DNA from 2 places in the Streptomyces sp. NPDC008150 genome. Region 1 is predicted to be linked to the other one. Evidence: predicted binding sites of a transcription regulator. Region 1 holds the regulator's gene; the other holds the start of a gene.
What was found. Region 1 encodes HspR, which represses chaperone genes until heat shock. Its sites were predicted from a motif close to TTGAGNNNNNNNNNCTCAA; they were not measured.
Positions count from the first base shown of each region.

Region 1 (14,802 bases):
CGCCCCCGACGCCCTCTACCTGGCCTTCTGGCGGGAGCGCCACCTGTGCACGCTGACCACGCACCGCGCGGACGGCAGCCCGCACGTCGTGCCGGTCGGGGTCACGTACGACGCGGCGGCGGGGCTCGCCCGGGTGATCACCAACGGGGCGAGCGCGAAGGCACGGCACGTCCTGGCCGCGGGCGAGGCGGGCGCCCGGGTGGCGGTGTGCCAGGTGGACGGCCGGCGCTGGGCGACCCTGGAGGGGCGCGCCCGGGTGCGCACCGACGCGGAGCGCGTCGCGGAGGCGGAGCGGCGCTACACCGAGCGGTACACGCGCGTCCCGTCCCCGAACCCGGACCGCGTGGTGATCGAGATCGAGGTGACCCGGCGGCTCGGACACGGCTGAGAACCCGCCCGTACGGGGCGAAGCGCGCCGCGTGGGGCGGACAGGGACGAGCGGGGGTGGAGTGCCCGTCGATTTTCAGCCGTCTCCGGAACGGGCCGCTCACCGGATTCCGGACACCCGCGCGGTGGCCCGCCGCGCTGGGCGGACACGCGGCCCCCGGGGCGCACGTCCGGCGCCGGCGGCGGACAACACAGCGGCGTCACCGTGTTCAGGTCACGGTGACGCCGCTGTTGGGGGAGCGCCTGGGCGATCTTGTTACTTCGGGGGAATCGCGTCAGGCGCTGCGGGGGGTGGCTGTGATGGTTCGTACGTCCGCGGCCGTGGGCCCCGGGTCGGCCAGGCGGTGGTCCCGCTGGTCGAGGTTCACAAAGATCATTCCGTACCGGACGGCGCACCGGACGGGCTGTGGGGCGCCCCTGGGCCGTCGCAGACACCGGTACGCCCGGACGTCCTCGTCCTCGTCCCTGGTGACGACGACCGGTTCGCCGAACACGGTCACCATCAGGGAGTCACCGTTGTGGGGGAGAGCGGTGACCAGGTCGATGAAGTGCCAGCCGGACCGGTAGGCCGTCGCCATCTCACGGCGGAAGGACCGGTCGTCCGGGGGGGTGGCCACGTCAGCTCCCCGAGACGGCGTCCGTAGGCGCCACGGGCCAGCTCGTGTCACTCGCCGTCTTCACACTCTTGACGATCCCCGGCCAACTGGTATCAGCTCGAACTCCGGTCTTCTCACCGGAGATCCCGCTGATCGCCCCCAACGCCAGCGCGGCGGAGAAAGCGGCTACCAGCACCGAGCGGAGCAATCTCTTACCCATAGTCGGCTTCGTCCTCACTTGAAGGTCCCCTCTCCCCCGTCGACTAAGACGATGGCTTATTCGGACACGCCGTGACCACATAATCGATGCATCATGTTCCTGCACGTTCAGGGTCCTGGGGGGTGGAGATTTGACAACGAATCGGGCTAAAGACGTACATCCCCATGCGATGACCGAGATGTGCGGCGACGGGAGCCGCCTCTACGCGCTCGCGCTGCGGGCCGGAGGGGTGCCCCGCTCGGCGGCCGAACCCGCCCCCTGCCTCATGGAATTCGCCCTGCTCCAGCCGGACCCCGACGATCCGGAACTGCTGCGGCCGGTGCCGGCGCCGGTCGCGCTGGCCCGCCAACTCAACCCCATAGAGCGGGAGATCACCGAACGCAGGCGGCTGTCCGTCGAACTGGCCCAGGCGCTGGAGCCGTTCATGGCGCTCAGCACCCAGCCGGCGTCCTCCACCGACTCGATCACCGTGCTGGAGGGCGGCGAACGCATCAACGCCGCCCTCAACCTGGCCACCACCCAGTGCCGCACCGAGGTGCTCACCGTGCAGCCCAGCGACCGGTACTCGGAACGCAGCCTGCTGCGCGGCCTGGAGCGCGACCGCCCGCTGACCGAACGCGGCGTGCGCATCCGCACCCTGTACCAGCACACCGCCCGCTACAACCAGGAGAAGCTGGCCTACGTGGGCCAGCTCGCCAACGGCAAGGTCGAGTACCGCACCATCGACGAACTCGTCGAACGGCTCATCATCTGCGACGAGACGGTGGCCTTCATCCCCACCCGCGACGACCAGCAGGTGGCCCTGGAGCTGCGGCAGCCCGGCCTGATCCGCTATCTGATCAAGGTCTTCGAGTTCATGTGGAACCGCGCGGTCCCGCTCACCGCCGGCGCCCCCTACGAGACCGCGCCCGACGGCATCACCAACATCCAGCACTCGATCGCCAAGCTCCTCGTGGAGGGCCACGTCGACGAGGCGATAGCGCGCCGCCTGGGCATGAACGTGCGCACGTGCCGCGCCCACATCGCCAAGCTCGCGACGGCCCTGGGCAGCGGCAGCAGGGCCCAACTCGGCTTCCTGATCGCGCAGTCGGGCATCCTGGGCAACGACCTGTAGCCTCCCGGACCGGCCGGCCCGGCCGGCTCACCGGGCCGTCGGGGACTCCCGGTCCGGGACCCGCACCGGGGTCTCCGGCTCCGTCCCCGCGGTGCCGCGGCGGCCGTCGAGGCCCACCTGGGCGATGCGCACGCCGAGTTGGGTACGGCTGGCGGCGCCCAGCGTCTCCGAGAGGCGGGCGATGTGGGCGCGGCAGGTGCGCACGCTGATGCCGAGGCGTTCGGCGATCACGGCGTCCTGGTGGCCCTCGGCGAGCAGCGCGGCGATGGACTGCTCGCGGTGCGAGATGCCCTCGATGCCGGTGTCGGGCAGCGGCGCGGTCAGTGGGATCGCGAGGCGCCACAGCCGGTCGAAGACCGTGCAGAGGTACTCCACGAGGCCGGGGTGGCGCAGTTCGAGGGCCATGGTGCGGTCGGCGTTCGCGGGGATGAAGGCCACCGTGCGGTCGAACAGGATCAGCCGGTCGATGACCTCGTCGAGGGTGCGGGCCTCGACCGTGTCGCCCATCAGCTCCAGGTAGTTGAGCAGCCCCTGGCCGTGCCGGGCGACGTGCGTGTACAGGTCCCGCATCCGCACGCCCCGCCCCCGCAGGGCGAGCGCCCGGTGCAGCCCCTCGGACAGCTCGTCCTCGCGCCGGATGCCGCCGGGCTGCACGGTCAGCACCTCGGTGGTGCAGGCCTGCGTCGCGGCGTCCATGGCGGCCTGGATGCGGGCGAGCCCGTCCAGGACGCGGATCGCGGAACCCTCGGCACTCACGGCGGCCTCGGGACGGCCGAGCCCGGCGTACCACTCGAAGGCACTGACCGCGGAACCCAGCCGCTGACGGCTCTCGCTGACCTCGGCGTGGACCTCGCGCAGCAGCCGGGTCATGACCTCCTGCGGGGAGGTCGGCACCAGCCAGCCCATGTCGTCGGGGTCGGGGTGCAGCAGCGCGAGTTCCACCAGGCAGGGCACCGGCTCGGCGTCCCCGCGCAGCACTCGGCCCCGCCGCACGGCTCGGGAATACACACGATCCCCGGCCTCGCAGAGCCGGTCAGCACCGTGTGGATGCTCGTCCGTCCCGTGCCCGGCCATGGCCCATTCCACCCCCGGTTCCCGCCTCATCCGCAGCGCCACTATGCGCGGACCGAACGGGCTCCGCAACACGGCTCCCCCTCGGCCGGTAGCCGGAAACCACCCGTCGGGCACCCCATTTCCCTTGCGCAGCAGGCGTGTTGGGAGGGTTCGGGCCCGGCGGGAATGGCCGTGCCGGGCCGCCGCGGGCGCCCGGCGAACCGGGCGCCGTACGGGCCAGGCTGCCCGTTCGGGCAGCGCGTACACGCGTGCCGGGTCCCGAACCCGGCCCCGGCGCACGGGAATCGGATGCCCGCGGGCCCGGCAGGCGGCGGCCGGGCCCGGGTTGATATTCGACGCATACACGTCGCAGGAAAGGGCGTTCACACGCTCCCGCGCACGCCCCGCGCGGATGCGGACGCGCGGCCCGTGCGCCTCGGCCGGTGGCCCGGAGGCGCTACTTCAGGCCGTCCTCGGCGCACGCCGACTTGTACGCCGCCGTGCAGATGTCGGACACCTTGTAGATGCCGTCGGCGACGACGGTGTCCTTGATGTTGTCCTTGGTGAGCTCGACCACGGAGACCAGCTGGGCGGGAATCTTCTTCTGGGTCGGGCTGTCGACCGTGTCACGGGTCAGGGAGTCGAACTGGATGTCCTTGCCCTGGACCCGGGAGACCGCCATCTCGGCGGCGTTCTCGGCCTCCTGCGGGTAGGACTTGTACACGCTCATGTACTGCTCGCCGGTGACGATGCGCTGCACCGCGTCGAGTTCGGCGTCCTGGCCGGTGATGGGCGGCATGTCGGTCACGCCCGCGGCCTTCAGCGCCTTGATGATGCCGCCGGCCATGCCGTCGTTGGCGGAGTACACGCCCGCGATGTTGGACGCACCGACCTCGCGGATCGCCGCGGCCATGTTGGCCTCGGCGTTCTTGGGGTCCCAGTCCTTGGTGTCGTACGACGCGGCGACCTTCACCTTGCCGCTCAGCTCGGAGGTCGCGCCCTCCTTGAACTGCTTGGCGTTGGGGTCGGTGGGCGACCCGTTCATCATCACGATCTTGTCGTTCTCGCTGCCGGCGCCCAGCGCCTCCAGCAGCGAGCGGCCCTGCACCTCGCCCACGAGGTCGTTGTCGAAGGAGATGTACGCGTCGATGGGACCCTCGGCGAGGCGGTCGTAGGCGATGACCGGGATACCGGCGGCCTTGGCCTTCTTGACCTCGCCGGCGATGGCGTGGGAGTCGACCGCGTCGAGCAGGATGACGTCGACCTTCGTGTCGATCATCTGCTGCATCTGGTCGGCCTGCTTGTCCGCGTCCTGGTCGGCGTTGGCGTAGGCCACGCGTCCCTGGTTCTTGGTGAGGGAGGCGACCTGCTTCTTGATGATGGGGTAGTCGAACTTGTCGTAGCGCGAGTTGGCCTTCTCGGGCAGCAGCAGGCCCACGGCGATGTCGTTGCCCTTGGACGAACTCGCGTCGCTGCCGCCCCCGCCCACACCCAGGGCGCCGCATCCGGCGAGCGAGAGGACCATGGTGGACGCTGCCATGGATATGGCGGTACGACGCATGCGGGTGCTCACTTCTGTGCCTTTCGACGCGGGCGCAGCATTGCGGCCCAGATGTCTCAAAAGCCAACTTGGCAACGGTCCCCGGAGTCAAGCGGAACCACTTAACGAGATGACAACATCACGTTCGGTTCCGCCCGCCGGGGGGAATGGTTGAGGGCCCGTTCCGGGGCCCGGAGCGCGCCGGGCGGTGCCGTCACACCCGAAAGGGGCCCAAAGGTTCGTCACGAACCTCCGGGCCCCTCACAACGGGGTCAGTCCTGCGGCCGCTTGGGCCGCCACACCACCAGCGCGCTGGTCTGCTGGACCTCCTGGTACGGGACGAGGTCCCGTCGGTAGGAGGCGTGCACGGCGGCCTCGCGCTGGCGCATCGCGGCCGCGGCGCCGTCCAGCGCCGACTCCAGCTCCGCGGCGCGGGCCTGGAGCGCGGCGACCTGGTTCTCCAGCTCGATGATCCGCTTGATGCCGGCGAGGTTGATGCCCTCGTCCTGCGACAACTGCTGCACCTGGCGCAGGAGTTCGATGTCGCGGGCCGAGTAGCGCCGGCCCCGCCCGGCGGTGCGGTCGGGGGAGACGAGTCCCAGACGGTCGTACTGGCGCAGGGTCTGCGGGTGCAGGCCGGAGAGCTGGGCCGCCACCGAGATGACGTAGACCGGGGACTCCTCGGTCAGTTCGTACGGGTTACGCCGACGGCCGTCCATCTCAAGCTCCCTTCGCCGCCTGGAACAACTCCGCCCGCGGATCCTCCTCCGCGGTCGCCTCGCGATACGCCGTGAGCGCGTCACGAGCCTTCCCCGACAGGTCCTTGGGAACACTCACCTCGACGGTGACCAACAGGTCGCCCCTGGTCCCGTCCTTGCGGAACGCGCCCTTGCCGCGGGCCCGCATGGTGCGCCCGTTGGGCGTGCCCGGCGGGAGCTTCAGCGTGACGGGCGGACCGCCCAGCGTCGGCACCCGCACGTCGCCGCCGAGCGCGGCCTCGGTGAACGTCACCGGGACGGTCACCGTGAGGTTGTCGTCCTTGCGGCCGAAGACCGGGTGGTCGTCCACGTGCACGACGACGTACAGGTCACCGTTCGGGCCGCCCCGTTCGCCGGGGGCGCCCTTGCCGCGCAGCCGGATGCGCTGCCCGTCGGAGACGCCCGCCGGGATGCGCACCTGCATCGTGCGCGAGGACTTGGCCCGGCCGCTGCCGTGGCAGACCTCGCAGGGGTGCTCCGCGATCAGGCCGCGGCCCTTGCAGTCGGGGCACGGGTCGGTGAGCGAGAAGCCGCCGCCCGAACCGCGCGCCACCTGCCCGGTGCCGACGCAGGTCGGGCACACACGCGGGGTGCCGCTCTTGTCGCCGGTGCCCGAACAGGCCTTGCAGGGCTGCTGCGAGGACATCCGCAGCGGCACCGTCGCGCCCTCGATCGCCTCGGTGAAGCTGAGCGTGACCTCGGACTCGATGTCCTGTCCGCGCCGCGGCTGGGTGCGCGGACCGCCCGCGCCGCCGCGGTTGAACAGACCGCCGAACACGTCCCCTATGCCACCGCCGCCGCCGAACCCGCCGGCGCCCTGGCCGCCCGGGGCGCCGCCGAAGAGGTCGCCCAGGTCGAAGTTGAAGTTGCCGCCGCCCGCGCCGCCCGGCCCCGGGCGGAAACCGCCGTTGCCGAACAGGGCGCGCGCCTCGTCGTACTCCTTGCGCCGCTTGGGGTCACCGAGGACGTCGTTCGCCTCGGAGATCTCCTTGAAGCGTTCCTCCGCCTTGGCGTTGCCCTTGTTGGCGTCCGGGTGGAACTCGCGCGCGAGCTTCCGGTACGCCTTCTTGATCTCGGCCTCGGTGGCGTCCTTGGGGACGCCGAGGACCTTGTAGAAGTCCTTCTCGATGAAGTCCTTGGTACTCATCCGCGACGTCCCTCCTCTCCTGCGTACGTGCCGGCTCCCTCGCGGGGGCCGACGTCAGCCCTCGTCCGGGCCACCGTTCTCCTTGTCGCCGTCCGCCTCGGCGGACGAACCGTTCGCCTCGTCGCCCGACTTGGCGCCCGCCCCGGGCTGCGGCTCCGCGACGGCCACCCGCGCGGGGCGGATGGTGCGTTCGCCGAACCGGTACCCCGGCTGCAGAATCGCCACGCACGTCGTCTCCGTGACGTCGGGCGCGTAGCTGTGCATCAGCGCCTCGTGCACGGTCGGGTCGAAGGGCTCGCCCTCCTTGCCGAACTGCTGGAGGCCCATCTTCGCGGCCACCGTCTCCAGCGACTCCGCGACGGACTTGAACCCGCCGACCAGCTCGTCGTGCTCCCGTGCGCGGCCGATGTCGTCGAGGACGGGCAGGAGTTCGGTCAGGAGGTTCGCGATGGCGATCTCCTTGACCGTGATCCGGTCCCGCTCCACGCGGCGGCGGTAGTTCTGGTACTCGGCCTGGAGCCGCTGGAGGTCCGCGGTGCGCTCACCGAGCGCGGTGCGTACCTGGTCCAGCTGGGCCGTCAGGGCCGTGATCTGGCTCGCGTCCCCGGCCGGGGCCGCCCCCTCCTCCGCTGCGGGAGTGGGGGCGGCCTGCGGCTCGGCGTCGTCAGCGGTGGCGCCGGAGGGGACGTCGGGCTTCTCCTCGAAGCCCGGGGTCTCCTCCGTCACGCGGCACCGTCCTTGCGCTCGTCGTCGACGATCTCGGCGTCCACGACGTCGTCGTCGGCCTGGCCGGCACCGGGGGCACCGGCGCCCGGGGCCTCGCCGCCCGCGGCCTGCGCGGCCTGGGCGTCGGCGTACATGGCCTGGCCGAGCTTCTGCGAGACGGCGGCGACCTTCTCGGTCGCGGTGCGGATCTCGGCGGTGTCCTCGCCCTTGAGCTTCTCCTTCAGCTCGGTGAGCGACTCCTCCACCTCGGTCTTGATCTCGCCGGGGACCTTGTCCTCGTTGTCCTTGAGGAACTTCTCCGTCTGGTAGACGAGCTGCTCGCCCTGGTTGCGGGTCTCGGCGGCCTCGCGGCGACGGTGGTCCTCGTCCGCGTACTGCTCGGCCTCCTGGCGCATCCGGTCGACCTCGTCCTTCGGCAGCGAGGAGCCGCCGGTGACGGTCATCTTCTGCTCCTTGCCCGTGCCCAGGTCCTTCGCGGTCACGTGCATGATGCCGTTGGCGTCGATGTCGAAGGCGACCTCGATCTGCGGGACACCGCGGGGGGCCGGCGGCAGACCGGTCAGCTCGAACATCCCGAGCTTCTTGTTGTACGCCGCGATCTCGCGCTCGCCCTGGTAGACCTGGATCTGGACGGACGGCTGGTTGTCCTCGGCCGTCGTGAAGATCTCGGACCGCTTGGTCGGGATCGTGGTGTTGCGCTCGATGAGCTTGGTCATGATCCCTCCCTTGGTCTCGATGCCGAGGGACAGCGGGGTCACGTCGAGGAGCAGGACGTCCTTGACCTCGCCCTTGAGCACACCGGCCTGGAGGGCCGCGCCGATGGCGACGACCTCGTCCGGGTTCACGCCCTTGTTGGCCTCGTTGCCGCCGGTCAGTTCCTTGACCAGCTCGGCGACGGCGGGCATACGGGTCGAGCCGCCCACGAGAACGACGTGGTCGATCTCGGAGAGGTTGATGCCGGCGTCCTTGATGACGTTGTGGAACGGCGTCTTGCAGCGCTCCAGCAGGTCGGCCGTCAGCTGCTGGAACTGGGCGCGCGTGAGCTTCTCGTCCAGGTGCAGCGGGCCCTCGGCGGACGCCGTGATGTAGGGCAGGTTGATCGAGGTCTCGGTGGACGAGGACAGCTCGATCTTGGCCTTCTCGGCGGCCTCGCGGAGGCGCTGGAGGGCCATCTTGTCCTTGGACAGGTCCACGCCGTGATCCGACTGGAACTGCTTCACCAGGTAGTCGACGACACGCTGGTCCCAGTCGTCACCACCGAGGTGGTTGTCGCCGTTGGTGGCCTTCACCTCGACGACGCCGTCACCGATCTCCAGGAGCGACACGTCGAAGGTGCCGCCGCCGAGGTCGAAGACGAGGATCGTCTGGTCGTCCTTGTCGAGGCCGTACGCCAGGGCGGCGGCCGTCGGCTCGTTGACGATGCGCAGGACGTTGAGGCCCGCGATCTCACCGGCCTCCTTGGTGGCCTGGCGCTCCGAGTCGTTGAAGTACGCCGGGACGGTGATGACCGCGTCGGCCACCTTCTCGCCCAGGTACGCCTCGGCGTCGCGCTTCAGCTTCTGCAGGATGAAGGCGCTCATCTGCTGCGGGTTGAAGCTCTTGCCGTCGAGCTCGATCTTCCAGTCCGTGCCCATGTGACGCTTCACCGAACGAATCGTCCGGTCCACGTTCGTGACCGCCTGGCGCTTGGCGACCTCGCCGACGAGCACCTCACCGTTCTTGGCGAAGGCGACGACGGACGGCGTGGTCCTGGCGCCCTCGGCGTTGGTGATGACGGTGGGCTCGCCGCCCTCCAGAACGCTGACGACCGAGTTCGTCGTGCCCAGGTCGATGCCGACCGCACGTGCCATGTCAATTCCTCCAGCTGACTTGAGTGGAACAGGCTCAAGTGTGCATCACGTCTGCGATGCCGTCAACAGAGCTGAGTCAAGGAGACTCAAGTCTTATCCGTTCCTTACACGCAAGGAAGCCCTGACCTGCGACGACACCGGACCACGGGGCGGGCGGACCGCAGAATTCCGTCGCCCGGAGGGGGCCCGGACACCCTCCGCGGGGTGGGCGCGAGGGGCGCGCCCGGCCGCCGGGACGGCACCCGCGGCCACTCCGCCGCCGGGCGCCCTGCGCGGTCCGTACACCGGAACCCGCAGCAGCCCGAGCACCCCGGCCGGCACCACGGCCGCCACCCCGGCCGCGGCGGTGGCGCCGGCCGAGCCGACGTGCACGAGCACACCGACGAGTACCCCGCAGAACGCCCCCGTCCCCACGACGACGACCGAGCCGTGCGCGGTGAGCCCCAACTTCCGCAGCCGGTGGGCGAGATGGTCCGCGGAACGCCGCGCGACGGGCCGCCCCGCGAGCCGCCGCGACAGCAGCACGAGCGCGGCGTCGGCCGAGGCGACCGCGGTGAGCGCGAACAGCACCCCGGCACTGGACAGGACCCCGTGCCCGCCCCGCACCCCGACGGCCGCGCCCGCGAGCACGAACCCGGTGAACAGGGAGCCGCACGACCCCAGCGCGCTGCGCGCGGGATGCCAGTTGTGCATGAGGAAGCCGGCCAGGGCCGCCGCGAGCACGCTCAGCAGCACCGCCGGCGCGTCCATCGCCCCGGCCGCCGCGCACGCGGCCACCCCGAACGCGGTGACCACGCCGACCGTGCCGGCCAGCCCGTCCGCGTGGTCGAGGCCGCGGAACGCCACGGTGACGAGCGCCGTCCACACCGCCGCGAGCAGCCCCGGCCCGATGCCGGTCTCCCCGTAGGGCACCGCGCAGAAGGCGGCGACCGCCGTGCCGGCGAGGACGAACCGGGTCTTGACGCGCCGCACGTCGGCCACCAGGCCGAGCAGCGCGACCCCGCCCGCCGCGACCAGCAGCCGTCCGGTGTCCCCGCCGAGCGGGGCGAGGCCCGTCCACTCGCCGGCCGCGGCGACCGCGCCCGTGGCGAGCACCACGGCGGCACCCCCGAGCAGGGGCACCGGACGGCCGCGCCCCCGGTCGCCGCGCCCGCGTTCGACGAGGCCCAGGCGCAGGGCGGGGCGGCGGAACAGCGCGGCGAGGACGGCGGCGAGGAGAAGGGCGGTGGTGGCGGCGACGATCCCGTAGATCACCGCCCCAAGCTAAGCCGAATGTCACGATATGCGACGAAAGCAGAGATCGTACCGGCGTGGCGCCACCGCTCCGGGCCCCGGGTGGCGCAGGGGCCGCCGACCCGGCCGGGCGGGCGCGGCCCGGTCAGGCGAGCCTCAGCGACACAGATCACCGCACGCCTGGCTACAGTGCGACAGGGGATACGGGTAGTCTCAGACGGACCGCATAAGTTACCGCTTAGTAATCACTGTCGAAGCAACTGTTGAGCACCACCTCGCAGGCCCGAGGAGCCCCCATGCAACTCGCCGCGATCATCGTGTCGCTGGTCCTGGCCGTGGTCGGCGTCGCGCTGTTCGCCCGAGCCATCGGTCAGATCTACCGCTACGTGCGGCTCGGACAGAACGTGCCCGCCGGCACCCGTACGGACGAACCGGTGCAACGCACCGTCACCGTGGCCAAGGAGTTCCTCGGCCACACCCGGATGAACCGCTGGGGCGTCGTCGGTGTCGCGCACTGGTTCGTGGCGGTGGGCTTCTTCTCCCTCGTCCTGACCCTGGTCACCGCCTTCGGCCAGCTCTTCCAGGCCGACTGGGCGCTGCCGGTCATCGGCGAGTGGGCCCCGTGGGAGGTCTTCACCGAACTGATCGGCGCGCTGACCACGCTCGGCATCCTCACGCTCATCGTGATCCGCCAGCTCTCGCGCCCCGACCGCCCCGGCCGCAAGTCCCGCTTCGCCGGCTCCAACTTCGGCCAGGCGTACTTCGTCGAGGCCGTCATCCTGATCATCGGCATCGCGATCCTGGTGCTGCGCGGTCTCGAAGGCGTCCTGCACGGCGTCGACGGCTACGAGGCGTCGTACCTGATCTCGTACCCGCTGGTCGTCGCGTTCCGCGGGCTGAGCACGGGCACGGTGCAGAACCTCGTCTACCTGGTCGCGATGATCAAGATCGGGACGTCCTTCGTCTGGATGATCACCGTCGCGCTGAAGACGGACATGGGCGTCGCCTGGCACCGCTTCCTGGCCTTCCCGAACATCTGGTTCAAGCGCCGCGCCGACGGCGGCACCGCGCTCGGCGGCCTGCTGCCCATGACGTCCGGCGGCAAGGCGATCGACTTCGCCGACCCCGGCGACGACGACGTCTTCGGCGTCTCCCAGGTCGAGCACTTCTCCTGGAAGGGCCTGCTCGACTTCTCCACCTGCACCGAGTGCGGCCGCTGCCAGTCGCAGTGCCCCGCCTGGAACACCGGCAAGCCGCTCTCCCCCAAGCTCCTGATCATGTCGCTGCGCGACCACGCGCACGCCAAGGCCCCGTACCTGCTGGCCGGCGGCGGCAAGTCCATGGAGGGCGAGGAGAAGGCGTCCGAGGAGCAGCTCAAGGACGTGCCCGCGAGCGCCCTCGCCGAGGCCGAGCGCCCGCTGATCGGCACCGCCGAGGAGAACGGCGTCATCGACCCCGACGTCCTGTGGTCCTGCACCACCTGCGGCGCCTGCGTCGAGCAGTGCCCGGTCGACATCGAGCACGTCGACCACATCGTCGACATGCGCCGCTACCAGGTGATGATCGAGAGCGCGTTCCCGTCCGAGGCGGGCACGATGCTCAAGAACCTGGAGAAGAAGGGCAACCCCTGGGGCCTGGCGAAGAAGCAGCGCCTGGAGTGGACCAAGGAGGTCGACTTCGAGATCCCCGTCGTCGGCCGCGACCTGGAGGACCTCTCCGAGGTCGAGTACCTCTACTGGGTCGGCTGCGCCGGCGCCCTGGAGGACCGCGCGAAGAAGACCACCAAGGCCTTCGCCGAGCTGCTGCACATCGCGGGCGTCAAGTTCGCGATCATGGGCGGCGACGAGAAGTGCACCGGTGACTCCGCCCGCCGCCTCGGCAACGAGCCCCTGTTCCAGGAGCTCGGCATGGAGAACGTCATGGCGCTCAACATGGCGTTCGGCGAGGAGACGGACGACGAGGGCAAGGTGCTCCCCGAGTCCGCGAAGCCGAAGTCGGCCAAGAAGATCGTCGCGACCTGCCCGCACTGCCTGAACACCATCGGCAACGAGTACCCGCAGCTCGGCGGCGACTACGAGGTCGTCCACCACACGCAGTTGCTCCAGCACCTCGTGGACGAGGGCCGGCTGGTCCCGGTGACGCCGGTCGAGGGCATCATCACGTACCACGACCCGTGCTACCTGGGCCGCCACAACAAGATCTACTCGCCGCCGCGCGAGATCATCGCGAGCGTGCCCGGTCTGCGCAACGAGGAGATGCACCGCCACAAGGAACGCGGCTTCTGCTGCGGCGCCGGCGGCGCCCGGATGTGGATGGAGGAGCGGATCGGCAAGCGCATCAACAACGAGCGCGTCGACGAGGCCCTCTCCCTCAACCCGGACATCGTCTCCACCGCCTGCCCGTTCTGCCTCGTCATGCTGACCGACTCGGTCAACGGCAAGAAGAACGACGGCCAGGCGAAGGAGTCCGTGCAGGTCGTCGACGTCGCGCAGCTCCTGCTCGACTCGGTGCGCGCGCCGATCGACCCCACCGGCGAGGCGGAGAGCGAGCCCGCGCCGGAACCGGAGCCCGAACCGGCGCAGTAGAACGACGAGTCGGGACCAAGAGGCCGGGGCCGCCCGGGGTGCACGTCACCCGGGCGGCCCCGGCCTCTTCCGCGTACCCGTCCAACGGGGACCGTCCCGCCCGGAGTTCACGAAAACTCCCGAGGGAAAACCGAACTCCCGTACAACCCTTGTTGATCCACAAAGGTCTCCTGATCGCCGACCACGCCGCGAACCCACGGACAACTCCGGGTGAACGCGGCAGGTCCGCACCCCATCGACTGTGGACGCCCACCAGGCGTCCCGCATGCTCAGGAGAACCCGCATGCACCAGCAGCTCCGGCTCGCCCTCGCCACGGCCGCCACGGTCGCGCTGACGGGCGGCCTGCTCACCGTCGCCGCCACCGGCGCCACCGCGGCCGACGCGACCCACGTCGCGCAGGCCGACTTCAACGGCGACGGGATCGGCGACGTCGCCACCGCCGCCAGCGAGTCCTACGTCAGCGGCCACAAGGCGGCCGGCCAGGTCGTGGCCCTGTACGGCTCCGCCTCGGGCGTCTCGTCCGCCCACCGCTCCACCATCAGCCAGAACACCACCGGCGTCCCCGGCACCTCGGAGGCCGGCGACCAGTTCGGCTACAGCACCGCCTACGCCGACTTCAACGGCGACGGCTACGACGACCTCGTCGTCAGCGCCCCCACCGAGAAGGTCGGCAGCGACACCGACGGCGGCATGATCAGCCTGCTGTGGGGCTCCGCCAAGGGCCTGACCGGCAAGGCCGTCACCGTCGCCGACCCCGCGGTGAGCGCCCACGACTACTGGGGCTCCTCGCTCGCCGCCGGCGACTTCGACGGCGACGGCAGGGCCGACCTGGCCGTCGGCAGCAGCAACTCCACCGTGTACGTCATCAAGGGCGGCATCACCACCGCCGGCAAGGGCGGCCTCGGCAGCTACACCGTGAAGGCCCCGATCCAGACGGGCGGCGGCGTCGGCGCGCTGAACCTCACGGCGGGCGACGTCACCGGCGACGGCCGCACCGACCTGGTCGTCGACGGCTACGAGACCGTCACCGACTCCGGCTGGAACACCAACTACCTTCTCCCGGGCACCGCTTCGGGCCTGAAGGCGTCCGGCGCCCAAGCGCTCAAGGCCGGCCTGGTCACCGGCATCGGCGACATCAACGGCGACGGCTACGGCGACATCGTCAGCGGCCAGTACTGGAACAAGACCGACGACGGCGTCACCTTCCCCGGCGGCGTCGACGGCGGCAAGGTCTGGATCACCTACGGCAGCGCCTCCGGCGCCGGCTCGGTCGCGGGCATCACGCAGAACACCGGCGACGTGCCCGGCACCGCCGAGAAGAACGACCAGTTCGGCTGGGAGATCGACCTCGGCGACGTCAACGGCGACGGCTACCAGGACATCGTCGTGGGCGCCCCCGGCGAGAACATGGGCTCGATCGTCGACGCGGGCATGGTCGAGGTCCTCTACGGCTCCGCGACCGGCATCAACACCACCACCGGCGCGCAGAGCTTCGCGCAGAGCACGGCCGGCGTACCCGGCGCCGACGAGAAGAGCGACCTCTTCGGCAGCGACGTCAAGCTCGACGACGTCACCGGCGACGGCCGCGCCGA
Region 1 covers NZ_JBIBHJ010000003.1:91,343-106,144, forward strand. Annotated here, with positions in the region: gene ACFZA0_RS09710 (TIGR03618 family F420-dependent PPOX class oxidoreductase) at 1-388, shown strand, start outside; gene ACFZA0_RS09715 (hypothetical protein) at 663-1,004, opposite strand; gene ACFZA0_RS09720 (helix-turn-helix transcriptional regulator) at 1,373-2,317, shown strand; gene ACFZA0_RS09725 (LuxR C-terminal-related transcriptional regulator) at 2,345-3,391, opposite strand; gene ACFZA0_RS09730 (substrate-binding domain-containing protein) at 3,828-4,910, opposite strand; gene ACFZA0_RS09735 (heat shock protein transcriptional repressor HspR) at 5,183-5,629, opposite strand; gene dnaJ (molecular chaperone DnaJ) at 5,631-6,815, opposite strand; gene grpE (nucleotide exchange factor GrpE) at 6,870-7,541, opposite strand; gene dnaK (molecular chaperone DnaK) at 7,538-9,391, opposite strand; gene ACFZA0_RS09755 (MraY family glycosyltransferase) at 9,485-10,645, opposite strand; gene ACFZA0_RS09760 (heterodisulfide reductase-related iron-sulfur binding cluster) at 10,921-13,209, shown strand; gene ACFZA0_RS09765 (FG-GAP-like repeat-containing protein) at 13,493-14,802, shown strand, end outside.

Region 2 (14,802 bases), on a different contig from region 1:
TCGCGCCATATCGCGTCTCACGAGAAACACGATATATCGCGCACACGGAAAGTCAAGACACCCATTTCGGCGACTCGGCGACCGTTGACTCGGCGGCCTCGAACGGCCGGTCCGGGCGGATTGTCCTAGCGTGTGACCATGTCGACGGAAGAGTCCCGGACCGGTGGTGGCGGCGGAGGCGGCGGCGCCGACGGCCGCACCGGCGCCCTGCTGCTGTGCCGGGCGGAGCAGGGCACCGTCGCCCCCGCGGCCCGGCTGCTGCGGTCCCGCATGGTTCTCGCCGGGGCGGGGGACGGCTGGAGCGTGCTCGTCCCCGAGGGGCGGCCCTGGTCGCGGGACGGTGAACCCGTCGAACGCGTCCTCGTCGGCTGGGCCTCGGCTCTCGGCGTGGGAGCCCCCTGGCCGGTGCTGGCCCTGTGGTGGGACGCGGACCGGGCGGGCTGCGCGCTCGCGTCGGGGTTCCGCCGGCCCGTCGGGTACGTGTGGCTCGCCGACGGCACGCCGGCCGGCGAGGAGGACGCCATGGAGGCGTTCGCGGCGCGGCTCGGGCTGGACCCCGTCCTCGACATGCAGTCCCTGGACCGGCTCACCCGGCGCGATCCGGCGGCCGACGCGCGCGCCCGCCTCCTCGGCGTGCTCGCGGTGCTCACGCGCGCGGGCGCGGACGTGCCGCCGGGCCTCGCTCCCGGTACGGGTGCGCGCGTCCTGTGCGACACCGCCCTCGCCCTGCCGGGTGCCGAGCGGATCGAGTGGCCCGGCTGGCGCGAGGCGGTGCGGCCGCCCGCGTCGGCGGACAGCAGCAGGCTGGGGCCGTGGATGCCGTGGGCGGGAGGTCCGCGCGCGCGGACGCTCGCCCTCGCCCAGGTCGCGGCGGGCGTCCCGCTCGCGGGCTGGGGGATGCGGCGGCGCGGCGGCGGCTGGGCCGCGGCCGGCGCGCTGCTGGTGGCGCACGGCGCGCTGGGCCTCGCGTACGACTACGCGCGCACGCGCACCTGACGCGTGCAGCGCGCCGCGCCGAGTGCACCGGTGCCGAGTGCGCCGGTGCCGAGTGCTACTCGTCGTCCTCGTCGTCCAGCCGGGCCAGCCAGGTCGCCAGCCGCTCCACCGGGACCTCGAAGTCCGGGTTCAGGTCGACGAACGTCCGCAGCTGCTCGGCGAGCCACTCGAAGGTGACCTCCTGCTCGCCCCGGCGCTTCTCCAGCTCCTCGATGCCGCGGTCGGTGAAGTACATGGGTGGCGCTCCGTTGGTTCGATGGGGACTGTGGCCCGGACAGGGACGGGAAAAAGCATAGGCGGGAAGGCCGAGGGGCCCGGTCCCGGGAAGCCGCAGCTCCCGGGACCGGGCCCCTCGCACAGCACCCGGCGGACCGGGCACCCGGGCACTTACGCCTCGAACACCTCGCGCACGAGCTGCTCCTGCTCCGCCTGGTGCCGCTTCGCGGAACCGACGGCCGGGGAGGAGCTGTGCGGACGCGAGATGCGACGCAGGCGCTCGCCGTGCGGCACGTCCGCGCCGACCGCGAGGTCGAGGTGGTCGATCAGGTTCAGCGCGATGAACGGCCACGCGCCCTGGTTCGCCGGCTCCTCCTGCGCCCACAGGTACTTCTCGGCGTTCGGGTACTTGGCGATCTCCGCCTGGAGCTCGGCACCCGGCAGCGGGTACAGGCGCTCGACGCGGATGATCGCGGTGTCGCCGGTGCCGCGCTTCTTCTGCTCGGCCTCCAGGTCGTAGTACAGCTTGCCGGAGCAGAACACGACCTTGCGGACCGCGCTCGCCTCGACCGAGTCGTCGCCGATGACCGGGCGGAAGCCGCCCGACGTGAACTCCTCCGTCTTCGACGCGGCGGCCTTGAGGCGCAGCATCGACTTCGGGGTGAAGACCACCAGCGGCTTGTGGTGCGGGTTGTGCACCTGCCACCGCAGGAGGTGGAAGTAGTTCGACGGCAGGGTCGGCATCGCGACCGTCATGTTGTTCTGCGCGCACAGCGTGAGGAAGCGCTCGATGCGGGCCGAGGAGTGGTCCGGCCCCTGTCCCTCGTAGCCGTGCGGCAGCAGCAGCGTGACGCCGGAGGTCTGGCCCCACTTCTGCTCGGCGGCCGAGATGTACTCGTCGATCACGGACTGGGCGCCGTTGGCGAAGTCGCCGAACTGGGCCTCCCACATGACCAGCGACTCGGGCCGGGCCAGCGAGTAGCCGTACTCGAAGCCCATGACCGCGTACTCGGAGAGCAGCGAGTCGTAGACGTTGTAGCGGGCCTGGTCCTCGGACAGGTACAGCAGCGGCGTGAAGTCCTCGCCGGTGGCCCGGTCGATCAGCACCGCGTGGCGCTGGCCGAACGTGCCGCGGCGCGAGTCCTGGCCGGACAGCCGCACCGGGGTGCCCTCCAGCAGGAGCGAGCCGATGGCGAGGGTCTCGCCCATGCCCCAGTCGATCGTGCCGTCCTCGACCATGGCCGCGCGGCGCTGGAGCTGCGGCAGCAGACGCGGGTGCACGGTGACCCGGTCGGGGATGTTGACCTGGGACTCGGCGATGCGCTTGACGACCTCGGCGGAGACCGACGTGTCGACCGCGACCGGGAACTCGGGCCGCGAGTCGGGCGACTGCGGGGCGGAGGGCTGCGCCGTGGCCTCGCGGACCTCGGTGAAGACCTTCTCCAGCTGGCCCTGGTAGTCCTGGAGGGCCTGCTCGGCCTCTTCCAGCGTGATGTCGCCGCGACCGATGAGGGACTCGGTGTAGAGCTTGCGCACCGAGCGCTTCTTGTCGATCAGGTCGTACATCAGCGGCTGCGTGAACGCCGGGTTGTCCGACTCGTTGTGACCGCGGCGGCGGTAGCAGATGAGGTCGATGACGACGTCCTTGTTGAACGCCTGGCGGAACTCGAAGGCCAGCCGGGCGACGCGGACGACGGCCTCGGGGTCGTCACCGTTCACGTGGAAGATCGGCGCCTCGATCATGCGGGCCACGTCGGTGGCGTACATGGAGGAGCGCGACGACTCCGGGGCGGCGGTGAAGCCGACCTGGTTGTTGATGACGACGTGCACGGTGCCGCCGGTGCGGTAGCCGCGCAGCTGCGACATGTTCAGGGTCTCGGCCACCACGCCCTGGCCCGCGAAGGCCGCGTCGCCGTGGATCGCGACCGGCAGGACCGTGAAGTCCGTGCCGCCCTTGTTGATGATGTCCTGGCGGGCGCGGACGATGCCCTCGATGATCGGGTCGACCGTCTCCAGGTGGGACGGGTTCGCCGCGAGGGTGACCTTGATCTGCTCGCCGTCCAGGCCGGTGAACGTGCCGGTGGCGCCCAGGTGGTACTTCACGTCGCCGGAGCCGTGCATCGACTTCGGGTCGAGGTTGCCCTCGAACTCGCGGAAGATCTGCGCGTACGACTTGCCGCAGATGTTGGCGAGGACGTTCAGCCGGCCGCGGTGGGCCATGCCGATGACGACCTCGTCGAGCCGGGACTCGGCGGCCGAGTCGAGGACCGCGTCGAGCAGCGGGATGACGGACTCGCCGCCCTCCAGGGAGAACCGCTTCTGGCCGACGTACTTGGTCTGAAGGAAGGTCTCGAAGGCCTCCGCCGCGTTCAGGCGGCGCAGGATGCGCAGCTGCTCCTCGCGCTCCGGCTTGGAGTGCGCGCGCTCGACCCGCTCCTGGATCCACTTGCGCTGCTTGGGGTCCTGGATGTGCATGTACTCGATGCCGGTGGTGCGGCAGTACGAGTCGCGCAGCACGCCGAGGATGTCGCGCAGCTTCATCATCGTCTTGTTGGCGAAGCCGCCGACGGCGAACTCGCGCTCCAGGTCCCACAGGGTGAGGCCGTGCTCGATGATGTCGAGGTCGGGGTGCTTGCGCTGGCGGTACTCCAGCGGGTCGGTGTCGGCCATGACGTGGCCGCGGACCCGGTAGGAGTGGATCAGCTCGAAGACGCGCGCGGCCTTGGTGACGTCGTCGTCGTGCGAGGCGTCGATGTCCTTGAGCCAGCGGACCGGCTCGTAGGGGATGCGCAGCGCCTCGAAGATCTCGTCGTAGAAGCCGTTCTCGCCGAGCAGCAGGTTCGCGACGATGCGCAGGAACTCGCCGGAGGCGGCGCCCTGGATGACGCGGTGGTCGTAGGTCGACGTGAGCGTCATGACCTTCGAGATGCCCAGCTTGTTCAGGGTGTCCTGCGAGGTGCCCTGGAACTCGGCGGGGTAGTCCATCGAGCCGACGCCCATGATGACCGACTGGCCGGGCATCAGGCGCGGCACGGAGTGCACGGTGCCGAGGCCGCCCGGGTTGGTCAGGGAGACCGTGACGCCGGAGAAGTCGTCCATCGTCAGCTTGCCGTCGCGGGCGCGGCGGACGATGTCCTCGTAGGCCTGCCAGAACTCGAAGAAGTTCAGCGTCTCGGCCTTCTTGATGCCGGCCACCACGAGCTGGCGGTCGCCGTTCGGCTTCACCAGGTCGATGGCCAGGCCGAAGGTGACGTGCTCCGGCTTGACCAGGGTGGGCTTGCCGTCCTTCTCGGCGAAGTGCCAGTTCATGGACGGCATGGCCTTGATGGCCTGCACCATCGCGTACCCGATGAGGTGCGTGAAGGAGATCTTCCCGCCGCGGGCGCGCTTGAGGTGGTTGTTGATGACGATGCGGTTGTCGAACAGCAGCTTCACCGGGACCGCGCGGACCGAAGTGGCCGTCGGCACCTCCAGCGAGGCGTTCATGTTCTTCGCCACGGCGGCGGCGGGACCGCGCAGGGTCACGAAGTCCGGGCCCGCGGGCGCCTCGGCGGCGGGCGCGGCCTTCGGCTGCGCGGGCTGCGCCGCCTGGGCGGCCGGCTTCGCGGCCGGAGCGGCGGCGGGCCGGGCGGGCGCCGGGGCGGGAGCGGCCTTGGCGGCCGGCTGCGCCGGGGCGGCGGCCTGCTGCGGAGCCGCGGGCGCCTGGGCGGGCGTCTGGGCCGGCGCCGCCTGGGCGGGCGCGGCCGCCTGGCCGGCCGCTGCGGCGGTGGCCGCGGTCCCCGCCGCAGCCGGCGCGGCGGCGGCCGCTCCCGGCTTGTAGTCGGCGAAGAAGTCCCACCAGGCGCGGTCTACCGAATTCGGGTCCTGGAGGTACTGCTGATAGATCTCGTCGACGAGCCACTCGTTCGCACCGAACGCGGCAGCGGGATTCTTCTTCCCGGCTTGGTCGTCGGTCGAGATGCTCGAGTTACTGGGGGACTGTGGCGACACGGCGGTAACCGCCCTCTTCCGCTTCTCACAAGGTGATGGACAGCGGGAATAAAGGCTACGCCTCCCGGACCGCGATGGTCAGGTCGGGCAGGTGCAACGTCGCCTAAGTCACATCGCGAAGAGCGTTTCGGGGCTGGAATTGGCGGGAAACAAGCGTGGTTCGACTGCGGAACGGGGGCCGCGCGGACGATCTCCCCACCACCTCTGCGGCGGGCCGCGGCACGCACTGTCGTCCCAGCACAGACAGGGTGCGGGGGACGTTCCGGTCACACGTGTCCGCCCAGGGGGACAACTGTGGATCTTGGCGTTCCGCTCCGCACTTTACGTCAACTTGAGGCGCGCGAGGCCCCCGGGAGAGTGACGATAATCCTGCATCCTCGGTCCGATTCGGCCACACCGATCCGGCCGCCGTGCAGATCCACCGCCCACCGGGCGATCGCGAGCCCGAGGCCCGTGCCGCCGTCACTGCCGGGGCCGTGCGGGGCGGCCACGCTGCCGCGGTTGAAGCGGTCGAAGACGCGCCGCCACTCGGAGCGCGGGATGCCCGGCCCCTCGTCGAGGATCTCCAGTTCCAGCGACTCCGGCTGCGGGCCGCCGCGCGCCTTCACGGTGACCCGGCCGTGCGGGGGGCTGTGCTTGACCGCGTTGTCGATGAGGTTGGCGACGACCTGGTGGATGCGCTCCGGGTCCGCGTGCGCGGTCAGCTCCGGCGGCGTCACGTCGAGGTGCAGATGGACGTCGGTGCGGGTGTGGCTGCCGGAGCCGGAGGCGATGCCGGCGCGGGCCGAGGCGACCATGTTGGCCTCCTTCAGCACGCCCGACAGGTACGGCCACACCTCGAAGCGGCGCATCCGCAGCGGGACGACGCCGTTGTCGAGGCGGGACAGGTCCAGCAGCGTCTCGACGAGGCGGCCGAGCCGCTCCGTCTGCTTCAGGGCCGTCCGCATGGTCTCCGGGTCGGCGGCGGAGACACCGTCGACCACGTTCTCCAGCACCGCGCGCAGCCCGGCGATGGGGGTGCGCAGCTCGTGGGAGACGTTCGCGACGAGCTCCTTGCGCTGGCGGTCCTGCGCCTCCAGGTCGTCCGCCATGCGGTTGATGGTCTGCGCCAGGTCGCCCAGCTCGTCCCACCGGTTCTCGCGCACCCGCCGGGTGTAGTCGCCGTGCGAGATCGAGCGGGCCACCGTGTTCATCTCGTCCAGCGGCGCGGTCAGCGAGTGCGCCACGAACTGGGTGATCAGCAGCGTGGCGATCATGGAGAAGACCGTGATGAAGCGCAGCTCCGTCTCGGTGCGCACCGCGATCATCAGCAGACCGGTGGTGATGAGCACCGAGATGACGACCAGCGCCTGGAGCTTGGTCTTGATCGAGAACGGGCGAACGCCACCCCAGGGTCTGCCCGGGTTCCTCCGTGCGGCCGGCCCGTCGCTCATGGGGTCGGCGTTTCCAGGGCGTAACCCACACCGTGCACGGTGCGGATGCGTTCCGCGCCGATCTTCCGGCGCAGCGCCTTGATGTGGCTGTCGACGGTCCGGGTGCCGGAGGCGTCCGCCCAGTCCCACACCTCCGCGAGCAGCTGCTCGCGGGAGAGGACCGCGCGGGGCGTGTTCGCCAGGCACACCAGGAGGTCGAACTCCGTGGGCGTCAGGTGCACGTCCTCGCTGCGCACCCGGACGCGGCGCTGCGCGTGGTCGATCTCCAGCTCGCCGAGGCGCAGGATGCCGGAGCGCGGCGTCGTGGCGGCCAGTGCGGCCCGCTCGACGCGGCGCAGCAACACGTGCACGCGGGCGGCCAGTTCGCGCATCGAGAACGGCTTCGTCATGTAGTCGTCGGCACCGACGCCGAGGCCCACCAGCATGTCCGTCTCGTCGTCCCGCGCGGTGAGCATCATCACCGGCACCGGGCGCTGGGCCTGCACGCGGCGGCAGACCTCCAGCCCGTCGAAGCCGGGCAGCATGATGTCGAGGATGAGCAGGTCGGGCTGCCAGGCCTCCGCTGTGTCGACCGCCGCCGGACCGTCGCCCGCCGTTTGCACGAGGAATCCCTCGGCGCGCAGGCGGGTCGCGATGGCGTCCACGATCGTCGGGTCGTCCTCGACCACCAGGACGCGGCGTTGTGCGCCGGTGGTGGCCGTCGTGCCGTTGTGGGAGGTCTGTGTCTGCTCCATCGCCCGCCCCTGCTGTGTGCTTTCCGGAACCCGTGGGGTGATCCCTTTGACTGCAATTGACGCTTGAATGATCGGCGCCAGGTGAGCAGCGTACGGGGAGTAACACCCTCACGGCTATCCAGGTCGTACGCCGAGATGCACGACGTCCGGTACGCCCCGGGCAACACGGATCTCTTCGGTACGCACGTGTTGGAACCCGGCATTCCGCAAGGTTCCTTCAAATTCCGGCGAGGGTTGCGCGGACCACACCGCGAGGACCCCTCCGGGCGTCAACGCCCCGGCGCAGAGGGTCAGTCCGGCGGGGGAGTAGAGGCCCTCGTTGTCCTCGGTCACGGTCCAGCCGGGGCCGTTGTCGATGTCCAGGCACAGCGCGTCGTACGTGGTGGATCTCTCACCCAGATGTGCGAGGAGGTCCGCCTCGGCGATCTCGGTGCGGGGATCGGCGAGCGCGCCCGCGGAGAGTTCGCGCAGCGGGCCGTCCCGGTGCCAGTCCACGACCGCGTGTTCGCGCTCGACCACCGTGATCCGGCCCCAGCGCGGGTCCGCCGCGGCGTGGGCGAGCGAGAACCCGACGCCGAGGCCGCCGATCAGCAGGTGCGGCGCGGGACGCGCGTCGAGGGCGTCGCGGGCGGCGTCCACCAGGAGGCGTTCCGAGCGGCCGTCCGAAGTGTCCATCAGGAAGCACCCGTTGGCGATGATCTGCAACAGCGCGCCGTGGCGCCGCAGCACGACCTCGCCGTACGGACCCTGCCGACGGTCCAGCACAACCGGGGTGTCGTACGAGGCGGTCATCCGTCCATCCTGCCAAAGGGGGCCGCGGGCCGGGTGGTTGTTTTCCCGCCGCGGGCTTCTGCCGCGCCGGTACGGCGGGGCGTGCGCGGCGCCCCGGTGGTCCAGGAGGGTGCCGGGTGCGGCGGTGCGGTGGCCGCCAGGTGCAACTCCCGTTGCGCGATGCCGTGTTGATCCGGCCACCGGCCCGAATGGCGGGTGGCGGGACGCCGTGACCGCGGGGCGCCCGCCCGAAGGGGGCGCCGCCGCGCGCCCTGCGGGGCCCGGCCGCCGCCTCCCCGGGATGACTTCGGCGCCCGGCGTGGTTGTCGTCCCAGGCAGGGCGCCGGCAGCGCGGCACCGTCCCGGACGGCACCGCGCGACGGCGCTCGTACCGTCGCCGACCTGCCCTTTCCGGGTGGCCTCACGGTGATCGCTCACAGCGAACGCCCGGTGGGGAACATTCGGCCCTCCCCGAGCATTGAGTCGGCATAGCTCAACTTGACTGCCAAAGGGGAGATCATGGCATCGACGTCCACACCGCTCACCCTGCCCGTGCTGCCGCTCGACGACGAGGTCGTGCTGCCCGGAATGGTGGTCCCGCTGGACCTGAGTGATTCCGAGGTACGGGCCGCGGTGGAGGCCGCACAGGCCGCCGCCCGTTCCGAGCCCGGCAAGCCACGCGTCCTGCTGGTGCCACGCATCGACGGGAGCCACGCGGGCACCGGCGTGCTCGGCACCGTCGAGCAGGTCGGCCGCCTCGCCGACGGCGACCCCGGCGCGCTGATCCGCGCGCGCGGCCGCGTCCGCGTCGGCGCCGGTACGAGCGGGCCGGGTGCCGCGCTGTGGGTGGAGGGCACCCTCGTGGAGGAGACCCTGCCCGACCCGCTGCCCGGCTCGGTGACCGAACTGGTGAAGGAGTACAAGGCCCTCGCCACCGCCTGGCTGCGCAAGCGCGGCGCCTGGCAGGTGGTCGACCGTGTGCAGGCCATCGACGACGTCTCCACGCTCGCCGACAACTCGGGCTACTCGCCCTTCCTCACCACCGAACAGAAGATCGAGCTGCTGGAGACCACCGACCCGGTGGCCCGGCTGAAGCTCGCCACCCAGCAGCTGCGCGACCACCTCGCCGAGCAGGACGTGGCCGAGACGATCGCCAAGGACGTCCAGGAGGGCGTCGACAAGCAGCAGCGCGAGTTCCTGCTGCGCCGCCAGCTCGAAGCCGTCCGCAAGGAGCTGCGCGACCTCAACGGCGAGCAGGAGGGCGACGAGTCCGACGACTACCGCGCCCGCGTGGAGTCCGCCGACCTGCCCGAGAAGGTCCGCGAGGCGGCCCTCAAGGAGGTCGAGAAGCTGGAGCGGTCCAGCGACCAGTCCCCCGAGGGCTCCTGGATCCGCACCTGGCTCGACACCGTGCTCGAACTCCCGTGGAACGAGCGCACCGAGGACGCGTACGACATCCAGGGCGCCAAGCAGGTCCTGGACGCCGAGCACGCCGGACTCCAGGACGTGAAGGAGCGGATCACCGAGTACCTGGCGGTGCGCAAGCGCCGCAGCGACCGCGGTCTCGGCGTCGTCGGCGGACGCCGCGGCGGCGCGGTGCTGGCCCTCGTCGGACCTCCCGGCGTCGGCAAGACCTCGCTCGGCGAGTCCGTCGCCCACGCCATGGGCCGCAAGTTCGTCCGTGTCGCCCTCGGCGGCGTGCGCGACGAGGCGGAGATCCGCGGGCACCGGCGCACCTACGTCGGCGCGCTGCCCGGCCGCATCGTCCGCGCGATCAAGGAGGCCGGTTCGATGAACCCGGTCGTCCTGCTCGACGAGATCGACAAGGTCGGCTCCGACTACCGCGGCGACCCGGCCGCGGCCCTGCTCGAAGTCCTCGACCCGGCGCAGAACCACACCTTCCGCGACCACTACCTGGAGGTCGAACTCGACCTGTCCGACGTCGTGTTCCTCGCGACGGCGAACGTCCTGGAGGCCATCCCGGAGGCGCTGCTCGACCGTATGGAGCTGGTCCGTCTGGACGGCTACACCGAGGACGAGAAGGTCGTCATCGCCCGCGACCACCTGCTTCCGCGCCAGCTGGAGCGGGCGGGTCTGAAGGCGGACGAGGTCACCATCGACGACGGGGCGCTGCGCAAGCTGGCCGGCGAGTACACGCGCGAGGCCGGCGTGCGCACCCTGGAGCGGTCGGTCGCCCGGCTGCTGCGCAAGATCGCGGCGCAGCACGAACTGGGCGAGCGGGAACTGCCGTTCACCGTCACCGACGGCGACCTGCGGGACCTGATCGGCCGGCCGCACCACGTGCCCGAGTCCGCGCAGGACCCCTCCGAGCGCCGCACGTCGGTGCCCGGCGTGGCCACCGGTCTCGCGGTCACGGGCGCCGGCGGCGACGTCCTCTACGTCGAGGCGTCGCTGGCCGACCCGGAGACGGGTGCGGCGGGTCTGACCCTCACCGGCCAGCTCGGCGACGTGATGAAGGAGTCGGCGCAGATCGCGCTGAGCTTCCTGCGCTCGCACGGCGCCGAACTGGAGCTCCCGGTGGGCGACCTGAAGGACCGGGGCGTGCACATCCACTTCCCGGCGGGCGCGGTCCCCAAGGACGGCCCGAGCGCCGGCGTCACCATGACGACCGCGCTGGCGTCGCTGCTCTCCGGCCGGCTCGTCCGCACGGACGTGGCCATGACCGGCGAGGTGTCGCTGACCGGCCGGGTGCTGCCGATCGGCGGGGTGAAGCAGAAGCTGCTCGCCGCGCACCAGGCGGGCATCACCACGGTGATCGTCCCCAAGCGCAACGAGCCCGACCTGGACGACGTCCCCGCGGAGGTGCTGGACAAGCTCGACGTCCACGCCGTGACGGACGTCCGGCAGGTGCTGGAACTGGCGCTCGCGCCCGCCACGAACGGCGCGAGCACCGAGGTGCCGGTGGCCGCGTGACGCGGCCGCCCGTGGGACGCCGGTGGCGGCGTGACGGACGCGACCGGTGAGAAGGCGGCCCCCGCCGCGGAGTTGAAGGCTCCGCGGCGGGGGCCGCGCCGTGTCCGGGATGGGTGTCAGCCGTTGGCGAGCGCGACGACGCGGTCCAGCGCGCCGTTGAACTTGTCGTGGTCGCCGACCGTGGCGCCCGTCGAGGTGTACTGCCACATCGTCTGGACGGACCAGCCGGCCGGCAGGGTGCCCGGGGCGGAGGCGTACCGGGCGATCCACAGCGGGTTGGTGCCGGCGAAACCGGCGTAGTTCCCGGTGCACTGCGTCCACCAGCTGGTGGCGGTGTAGATCACCGCGTCCCGGCCGGTGAGCGCCTTGTACTGGTTCAGGAAGGAGCTGATCCAGCTGACCATCCCGCTCGCGGACAGGCCGTAGCAGGACGCGCCGTACGGGTTCCACTCGATGTCGAGCACCCCGGGCAGCGTCCGGCCGTCCTTGGACCAGCCGCCGCCGTGCGCGACGAAATAACTGGCCTGCGTTGCGCCGGTCGAGGTGTCCGGGGTGGCGAAGTGGTAGGCGCCGCGGATCATCCCGGTGTTGTAGGCGCCGCTGTACTGCGAGGAGAAGTAGGGGTTCGTGTAGGTCGTGCCCTCGGTGGCCTTGGTGTAGGCCCACTTGGTGCCGGCGCTCCAGAGGGTGGGCCAGGCGACGGAGCTCTGGTAGCTCGCGACGTCCACCCCCTCCGTCTGGGTGGCGTCCTGGCCGACGGGCGCGCCGCTGCGGCCGTCGTGCGCCGAGACGCCGATGCCCATGTAGGCGGAGCCCCGGGCCGGTACGTCGGCCGTGCCGCGCGCCGGGCCGTCGGCGCCCGTGGGGGTGAGGGCGGCGGAGGGGAGGACGGTGAGTAGGGAGAAGGCGGTGAGCAGGATTCCCGCGACGGTGAGGCGTCGGATTCGGGCCGGTCCGGATCTGTGCACGGGCATATCGTGCCTCCGAAGACTCGGTGGTGCTCGGTGGAGATCGGTGGGGGGACGTGCCCGGCGGGCCGGCCGCGGAGCCGCGCGACGGGCGCGGCGATCCCCGGCCCCGCCCTTGGCGTCGTTGTCATGGGCACGGCATTTCGGTCGAGCGGCGTCGACGCTACGCACGTAGACCCCGGGTCGGAAGGGGGTCCGGGGTCTGCCGTTGGTCTACTCCTGCGAAATACTGACCGAGCTGCGTCTATCGAGGTGCGTGGCGGAAACTTTCAGCACAGCGAAACCGAGGCAGGGGCCGACGTGCACGAAGACGCAGACGGCGCGGAGCGGGACGGTGCGGCGCGGGGCGGGCCGGATCAGGAGTTCCTCTCGCTGGAACGCGAACTGACGCTGTTCCTGCGCCGCGCCCGCGCCAGCCAGGGCGAGATGGCCCGCGAGGTCCACCCGGACCTGGAGTCGGCGGCGTACGGCCTGCTGGTCCGCCTCGACGAGTGCGGCGGCGTACGCGCGACCGACCTCGCCGCGTACGTCGGCGTCGGCCGCGCCACCATGTCCCGCCAGCTCCGCGCCCTGGAGGACCTGGGCCTGGTCGCCCGCGAGCCCGACCCGGCGGACGGCCGCGCCTGGCTGGTCCGCCTCACCGACGAGGGCCGGCGCAGGGTCGGCAGCGTCCGCGACGCCCGCCGCGCCCGCTACGTCAGCATGCTCTCCCACTGGGACCGCCCGGAGGTCGCCGAACTGGCGCGTCTGCTGGGGCAGTTGAACCAGGGGATGGAGAAGTAGGCCGCGGTCCGGTCCGCGGCTTCCGCTCGTACCCCGGGGCGTCCCGACCGGGGACCGCCCCCCGCCCCCCTCACAGTTCCGCCAGTACCACCGTCGCGTCGTCGTGTGTCTTGCTGCGGCGCAGGTACGTGCGGCGGGTCGCGTCGGCGCGCTCCAGGTGGCGGACGCGGTCCACCAGGGCCTGCGGGCCCTCCTCGCGGACCACCGAGAAGCAGTCCGCCCAGTCGCCCGCCCCGAACTTGTCCACCCACCGGGTCGCGCCGTCCGTCAGCGCCGCCAGGGCCCGCACCCGGGAGCGCGGCAGCGTGCCGGTGACCGCGCGGGCCGCCACGGACGGGTCCGCCGCCGCGGTGAAGAAGCCGCCCTCCTTGTTGCGGACCGTCGCGTCCGCCACCCTGTCGCTCACCAGCGAGCCGCGCGGCACGCGTGCGAGGCGGTCGTCGAGGAGCGCCGTCACCTTGCCGTCGGGCGCCTCGACCAGCAGCACCGAGTCGGACAGCACGAGATACGCGACCTGCTGGGGCGTCCAGCGCGCCAGCACGACCGTCGCCTGCGGCGTGCGCGGGTGAGAAAGGTCACAAATGTGGGCGTGCGCATCCGCCGTCCGCCCGATGGCCTCGCTCAGCACGGCGGCCAGCGGCGCATCCGGGAGGGAAACGGTCAGTTCGGTCAGCGCGCCGCCCAGCCGGGCCGTGAACCAGGGCACCGAGTGCCGGCAGCCCGTGCCGTCCCGGGGCGGTGTCACACCGTCCAGGAGCACGAGGGCGCCACCCTGGCCGGACGCGGGGAGCGCGAGACTCGCGAAGTCCTCGTTCGGGCGGGTGGGTTCACCGGGTTCCGACACAAGTTCTGTACGCATCCGGCCAGTCTGCACGAGCCTTTCACGAGCCGCGTCAAAGCCCGCCGCCGGCCCGCGCATTGACGCAGTTTCGCAGGTCAGCGGACGGATATGCGGTGGAATGATTCGGTCCGGGAAAGCGTGGCGGCGAATCTTGCCAAAGCATGACCACGACGTCCAACCGGCATGCCGCGACACGTCCCGGGCAGGCGCCGGAGGAACTTGCCCGCCAACTCCCGGACGGGGTTCACTCCTTCGGGTGGCGGGCCGGATGATGCGCGACCACTGCCCACCGGCACTGGAAGGGTCGGAAACCCGTACCGGGTGCGCACACCCGCTGACGCAACGTCACCCGATCCCTCGGGTACACGAACACAGGAATGCGAGCACCGGTGCAGAAGACGCGGCTTCGGCGCACAGGCAAGCGCACGGCGGCCTCCCCCGGAGGACCCGGAAGCGGGCCCGGCACCCCGCCCGGCACGCCCGGCGCCTCCCCCGAAGGGCCCCCTGTCGGCAAGGGGCGCCCCAAGCACGTGCGCAACCGGCTCTTCGTGGCCGTCGCCGTGGTGGCCGCCGCGGTCGCCGGAGCGGGCGCCCCGTCGGTCCTCGCCGCCTCGGACCAACTCAGCGACTCCCAGCACCTCGTGACGCTCGGTCAGCAGACCGAGGACGCCCTGACGCTGTCCCACTCGCTCGCCGACGAACGCGACGAGGTCACCTCGTACATCGCCGCCGGACGCCCCAAGTCCCAGGCGCCGTCGGAGCAGCGCAGCGCGCGCGTCGACCGGCAGGTCGAGGAGATGCGGGCCGACACGGACACCTCCGCCGGGGTCCGCGCCGACCTGACGCAGATCGCCTCCGTCCGGCGTGCCGCCCTCACGGGCAAGAGCACCGCGCTGGAGGCGCACGACGCCTACTCGGCGATCATCACCGAACTGCACAAGGTGGCCGAGGACCTCGCCGAGCGGACCCCGCCCCGCGCGGGCTCCGGCGCGCACGCCCTCGCCGAGCTGGACAGCGCGGTGCAGCAGGCCGCCGCCGCCCGGGGCCTGCTGCTCGCCGCGCTCAGCGTCCCGCACGCCACGCAGAGCGTGATGGACCCGATGACCGGCATCTGGTCCACCGAGCCCGCCTCCACG
Region 2 covers NZ_JBIBHJ010000014.1:135,795-150,596, reverse strand. Annotated here, with positions in the region: gene ACFZA0_RS29520 (hypothetical protein) at 139-996, shown strand; gene ACFZA0_RS29515 (DUF6104 family protein) at 1,052-1,231, opposite strand; gene ACFZA0_RS29510 (multifunctional oxoglutarate decarboxylase/oxoglutarate dehydrogenase thiamine pyrophosphate-binding subunit/dihydrolipoyllysine-residue succinyltransferase subunit) at 1,384-5,202, opposite strand; gene ACFZA0_RS29505 (ATP-binding protein) at 5,529-6,635, opposite strand; gene ACFZA0_RS29500 (response regulator) at 6,632-7,369, opposite strand; gene ACFZA0_RS29495 (spermidine synthase) at 7,484-8,161, opposite strand; gene lon (endopeptidase La) at 8,660-11,074, shown strand; gene ACFZA0_RS29485 (GH25 family lysozyme) at 11,191-12,048, opposite strand; gene ACFZA0_RS29480 (MarR family transcriptional regulator) at 12,343-12,825, shown strand; gene ACFZA0_RS29475 (protein phosphatase 2C domain-containing protein) at 12,896-13,684, opposite strand; gene ACFZA0_RS29470 (nitrate- and nitrite sensing domain-containing protein) at 14,044-14,802, shown strand, end outside.
Region 2: a site for HspR is predicted at 8,619-8,637, ahead of lon (endopeptidase La). Genes of this name have one in related genera too.